DNA from 2 places in the Enterococcus sp. AZ194 genome. Region 1 is predicted to be linked to the other one. Evidence: a T-box and tRNA genes for the amino acid it is inferred to sense, from the RefSeq annotation. Region 1 holds a T-box; the other holds one or more tRNA genes.
What was found. The T-box of region 1 lies ahead of argS (arginine--tRNA ligase). A T-box ahead of a tRNA ligase gene usually reads a tRNA of that ligase, here a tRNA-Arg.
Positions count from the first base shown of each region.

Region 2: it has a tRNA-Arg gene. The T-box ahead of argS (arginine--tRNA ligase) is inferred to sense a tRNA for this amino acid. The anticodon was not compared.

Region 1 is NZ_JBIOQR010000001.1:1,344,374-1,347,579, forward strand. Features, by position in the region: gene argF (ornithine carbamoyltransferase) at 289-1,302, shown strand; T-box leader at 1,470-1,666, shown strand; gene argS (arginine--tRNA ligase) at 1,761-3,206, shown strand, end outside.
Region 2 is NZ_JBIOQR010000001.1:1,067,460-1,070,665, reverse strand. Features, by position in the region: gene IGI37_RS05105 (SulP family inorganic anion transporter) at 1-616, opposite strand, end outside; gene IGI37_RS05100 (TM2 domain-containing protein) at 956-1,468, shown strand; tRNA gene IGI37_RS05095 (tRNA-Arg) at 1,783-1,856, shown strand; partial or broken gene IGI37_RS05090 (histidine phosphatase family protein) at 2,139-2,639, opposite strand; gene IGI37_RS05085 (hypothetical protein) at 2,658-2,780, opposite strand; gene IGI37_RS05080 (hypothetical protein) at 2,790-3,206, opposite strand, start outside.

The DNA of each region.
Region 1 (3,206 bases):
AGATTTTTAATTTATCTGGTAGTAAATGGACAGAAAGAATCAAAAATTTAGTTACGAATAAAACTGACAGTAATTAATTCCATCTTAGCTTTAGCCAGGTATTTGTGGTTAGTGATAGAGGCAAAATTAAGTAAGAGACAGTTTCTGTTCCATTCAGCATTCGAGTGTATCTTCTGTTCCTGTTAAAAAAGTTTTACTCCTATTCCCGGCGAATATTCCTTGATTTTTATTTAGCTATACTTGAGAATAGAAACAACAGAAAAAATCGTTATTCGGGAGGAAGTTAAAATGAAATCAGTTTTTCAGGGAAGAAGTTTTTTGGCAGAAAAAGAGTTTACTAAAGCGGAGCTCCAATACTTAATTGATTTTTCCCAACATTTAAAAGAGATGAAGAAACAAAATATTCCACACCGTTATCTAGAAGGAAAAAATATCGCTTTATTATTTGAAAAAACATCTACCCGAACTCGGGCTGCGTTTACTACAGCCGCCATTGATTTGGGGGCTCATCCAGAATATCTAGGAGCCAATGATATTCAGTTAGGCAAAAAGGAATCAACTGAGGATACGGCACGTGTCCTGGGCAGTATGTTCGATGGAATCGAATTTAGAGGTTTTAGTCAAGCCGTGGTAGAAGAGCTTGCTGAATTTTCAGGAGTGCCCGTTTGGAATGGCTTAACTGACGAGTGGCATCCAACGCAGATGATTGCTGATTTTCTGACGATTCAGGAGAATTTTGGTAAGGTAGAGGGTGTGACGTTGGCTTACTGTGGCGATGGCAGAAACAATATGGCAAATTCGTTGTTGGTGACAGGCGCAATTCTAGGCACCAATGTTCGGATTGTTGCACCAAAAGAATTACAGCCTGATGCAACAATTGTCGAGATGGCGACTCAGTTTGCTAAGGAGTCAGGAGCTGAGTTAATGATCACTGCAGATGTTAAAGAAGGTGTGTATTATGCGGATGTGTTGTATACTGATGTCTGGGTATCAATGGGTGAAGAAGCGAAGTTTGAGGAACGGGTCAACTTATTACGGCCGTACCAGATTAATCAAGAGTTAATTAAACAAACACAAAACGATCAAGTAATTTTCTTACATTGCCTACCCGCTTTTCATGATACAAATACAGCCTATGGGAAAGAAATTCAAGCCCGCTTTGGTTTGACGGAGATGGAGGTCACAGATGAGGTCTTTAGAGGACTACATGGACGACAATTTCAACAGGCCGAAAATCGAATGCATTCAATAAAAGCGATTATGGCGGCAACATTAGGAGATTTATTCATTCCACGAGTATAAGACAAACCTCCGCTCAGTAAAATAAATACAGAAAACAGGTCATCTTTTGAATGGGCTCGAAAAAAATGGGACCATCAAAGAACTGTTTGCCCAATAATTTGTAGAAACAAATGATTTGAACTAGATAATAAGTGGGAAATCTGCTATAATCAGTTGCAGTTTAAGATAATTATTTTATGACCAAGAGAGTACCGTAGTTTTTTCTACTAGCGATTTCGGAGAAGGTGGGAGCCGAAAAGAAAGACTATTTGGGAAACGCACTTGAGAGAATTTGCATAAGGCAAACGGCTATCTACCGTTATCAGATTTAAGTGGGTCCAATTGGACAAGTAGAGTGGTACCGCGGGATATTCTCGTCTCTAGTGATAGTTATTCTGTCACTAGAGGCTTTTTTATATGCAATTAGTTACCTTAAAAAATTATCTAGATAAGATAAATTAAACCAGGGGGAATGAATCATGAATAACAAAGAAATCGTTGCTCAAGCTATTTTTGACGTGGTGAAAGATGACTTGTCATTAGAACAAGTACAACAATTACTAGAAAATCCCAAATCGGCAGATCACGGAGACGTTGCTTTTCCAGCTTTTTCATTGGCCAAGGTCTATCGTAAGGCGCCACAACAAATTGCGGCTGATTTAGCTGAAAAGATTAATGGACAAAACTTTGAGAAAATCGAGGTTGTTGGTCCTTACTTGAACTTTTTCATGAGTAAAGGAATGATTAGTGAACAAGTCTTAAAAGAAGTCATGAAACAAAAAAGCCATTTTGGCGATAGTACAATTGGCAATCATGGCAAAGTTCCGATTGACTTATCTTCACCTAATATTGCTAAACCAATTTCTATGGGGCATTTACGCTCGACAGTTATCGGAAACTCAATTGGGTTTATTTTAGAAAAAATTGGTTATGAACCAATCCGCATTAATCACCTAGGCGACTGGGGCACTCAGTTTGGGAAGTTAATCGTGGCTTATAAAAAATGGGGCTCAGAGGAAGCCGTGAAAGCACAACCAATTTCTGAATTATTGAGACTTTACGTTGAATTCCACGAAGTAGCAGAAAATGAGCCAGAATTAAATGATGAAGCGCGCGCTTGGTTTAAACGTTTGGAAGAAGGCGATAAAGAGGCTATCAGCTTGTGGGAGTGGTTTCGTGATGAATCATTGCAAGAGTTTAACAAGATATACGATATGCTTGGCGTAAGCTTTGATTCGTTAAACGGCGAAGCATTTTATAATGACAAGATGGAAGAAATCACTGACATGTTGGAAGAAAAACATCTGTTGAAAGAAAATCAAGGGGCAGAAATTGTTGACCTTAGCGCCTACGATTTAAACCCAGCATTGATTCGTAAATCAGATGGTGCGACACTTTATATTACACGTGATTTGGCAGCTGCTTTGTACCGCAAACGGACGTATGAGTTTGCAAAATCTCTTTATGTTGTTGGGAATGAACAAAGCAATCATTTCAAACAATTAAAAGCGGTTCTAAAGGAAATGGGCTTTGATTGGTCAGCTGAAATGCACCATGTGCCTTTTGGTCTTATCACACAAGGTGGCAAAAAATTGTCGACACGTAAAGGGAAGATTGTTTTATTAGAAGAAGTTTTAAATGAAGCAATCGAGTTAGCTAAAGCACAAATTAGTGAAAAAAATCCTGACCTAGAAAACAAAGAAGAAGTGGCTAAACAAGTTGGAGTCGGTGCAGTCATCTTCCATGATTTGAAAAATGATCGCTTGAATAATTTCGACTTTACACTAGACGAGGTTGTTCGTTTTGAAGGAGAAACTGGCCCATACGTACAATATACGCATGCCCGTGCGATGAGTTTGCTTGAGAAAGCTGACTATAAAGAAAATCCTACTGCTAATGTTTGTTTAAATGACGAAACCAGCTGG
Region 2 (3,206 bases), 280 kb from region 1:
GAATAATTGCCACTAATGACGCTGGAATTCGCTGGTTCCATTTTTTGGGGTAGACAATCATGCCAATTACGACTAACCCACCAATCACCATGGATAATACATGGGGAGAAAAACCAAGCGTTTGGTAACTCGATAACTTTTCGACTACATTATGCCCTTTTGAAGAAACACCAAAAAAATTATCCACTTGACCTAGCGCAATAATAATCGCAATCCCTGACGTAAATCCAGTAATAACAGGCGCTGGAATAAATGAAGTCAGTGCGCCTAGCTTGAACACACCTGCTAAAACCAAAAAAATACCTGCTAAAAAGGTAGCTAATAATATACCTGTCAAGCCACTTGTCGCTGCAATAGACATCAAGATAGCTGCCATTGCCCCAGTCGGTCCTGAGATTTGATAAAAACCTCCTGACAATCCGCCAATCACTACACCAGCAACAATCGCCGTCACCATTCCTGCTGCAGCAGTCGCGCCACTAGAAACACCAAACGCTAAGGCTAATGGCAAAGCAACCGCTGCTACTGTGATCCCTGCCAACAAATCCTTCTGTAATTTTGATAAATTATACCCTGCAAACTCGTTTCTTAATAAAGCTAAAAATTCTTTCCCCAATAGTTATAAAACTCCTTTTCATGAAAAATTCCAATCTCACTTACAAGAGTATCATAAATCAGACAAAACACGAACCCTTTTCACAAGCTTCTTTGTTATTTTTAAATCAACAACTAAAACGACTCACTTGATTTTCATAACAAAGAATACGGCTCTATAACAAGACACGATTTTAAATGTAACGCCCCATTTCAATTAATGGTCGTTTAATAAATCCAAGCTTATAGTACAGCCGCTGAAATTGTCAGAGATTTCTCTGGAAAAATCCTTTTATTCTTGCCTTTTATAAGGTACTATTAAGGTGCTAAACAAATAAACAATGGTTCTTAGGAGAAGAAAATGGCAAAGATAATTAAACTAGACGAAAATGAAGTAGTAATCGCCCAAGACGACAATTCAATCGTCCGTTACCCTTATCATGTGATGGATTTCGAGCCGGGAATTGGTGATTTAGTTGAGATTTTTCCTGAAGGTGATTCTGTAAGTATTTATAAAGCAGATCGGTCAATTCCAAATAATCAAATGAACCATTCGAATCAAACCAAACGATTCGATGAACAAATTCATATTAATATAGTAAATGACCATATCCGTCAACAGCCCACACAACCAATGCATCAACAAAATTATGCAATGAACGGAAAAGTAGTCAGTAAGTGGGCGTATTTTTTTCTAGCTCTCTGTTTAGGATGGTTAGGTATTCATAAATTCTATTCAGGATTTATCTTAAAGGGTGTTCTATATTTACTACTCTTTTGGACGACAGTTCCCTTTTTCATCAGCATGATTACTTGCCTATTCACTTTATTCAAATCAACGGATAGAAATGGCAATATTGTCGTCACTTCATAGAAAACAAAAGCTCTTGGCCTTTTGTTTTCTAAATAGGTTTCTTGATTGTTACATGCAGCCTAGAAATACTTATAAAAATTATCAGTTAATTTCAGTCTTATAAAATAAAACAACTCGGCTCATTTGTGTCGAGTTAGTAAGAACTGTAGCTTCTCGATACGCTTTAAATCGGCTCATATTTCTTATAAAAAATACTTTCCCACAAAATAACAAACTTTTTTCGATTTTGCCTTGAATCTCCACCGCAAATCTGCTAAAATTCAATATGTTGCTGATTTATAACACGCACTACTTAATCACTTCAGTTTTCTACTGTTCTAGTAGCTCAGCTGGATAGAGCATCCGCCTTCTAAGCGGACGGTCGGGGGTTCGAATCCCTCCTAGAACGTCAAAGGAAATTTCACTTCAAACCGCTTGAATTCAGTAATCCAAGCTAAAAAAACTGTTCGCTGATTTAAAAATCGGCAAACAGTTTTTTATTTTCTCGAAAAATCATCAAAACACTTCGTTTTTGCTAACATTTTTGCTAACATTTTCTTCGGAAACCTTTAGCACTATACCTTCATCATGCTAAGCTTGCTAACACATTGATAACACCTTGTTCATCTAATGTTAATATTTTTCTCTCAATTCATTGGGTAATTTTTTTACAATTTGAGCTATCTTTTTATCACTCACTTCTTTTTGTAGAATCATAGTGAGGGAAGTCATACAAAATAACCGATCTATTTCCTTTAGAATCTATCTCTACAATACTAATACTTCCGTTTTTAAATAGTCCATCCTTTCTGACTTCGGATACGCCATATCCTCGGGCGGTCTGTAATAATGTAGTTAACATTACACCATGGCCGACAATTAAATAATTTCCATTACCATTAATCTCTAATTCAGATAAAAGGTTTTCAAATCTTTTAATTAAAGAAAAATAGTCTTCACCATTAAACTTTGATGGAGTATATTTATCAGGATAATTTCTTAAATTAATCACTTCTTTATCAAATTTCAACGGTTCTATCAACTTACCTTCCCATTTTCCAAAATCAATTTCTCTTAAGTTTTCAGAAATGACTAGGTCCATATTACTTCTTATCTTATTAGAAATTAGTATATCTCTAGTTTCAATAGCACGACTTTGTGGACTACAATAGACTTTTGAAAATTGTATTTTGTTTAGATATCTTTTTGTTTAGCGTATATTTTTCTTCCCCTCTGAGTTTAAATTAGATTCAGTAAATCCACCATTAAATGATTCATTCAAATTGTTATCTGCCAAACCATGTCTAACAAAGTATAGCTTGGTCACTGCCATTCTATCTCCTTACTTTTGTTTAATTTGTTCAATCTCTAATTCTATAATCTTACTCAATTCTTGATTTAAAACTTCCTGAGTCTTGTCATTTTCAATTGTATAGTCTGAGATTTTTTTATACTCCAAGGCACCATGTGAAACTTTCAAAATATCTTTTTCATAGGTAAGATTTCTTACTTCTGAAACGTTTTTGCCAGTTTTTATTGATTCCCTAGCTATTCTATTCTCCAGAGTAGCCTCTAAATAAATTATAATAAAATCATTTTTAAGTTTTCTTTTAAAATACTCTCCTAGAAATGGATCATGTAAGCTTTCTATAACTATGAAAGGGTAGTGCCCATATTCTTCGTAGAGTAGGTTTATCATTTTATCTAGGAAAAAATCTGTAAAATCGCTGGGTTTGTCATATAAATATCTGTGAAAATC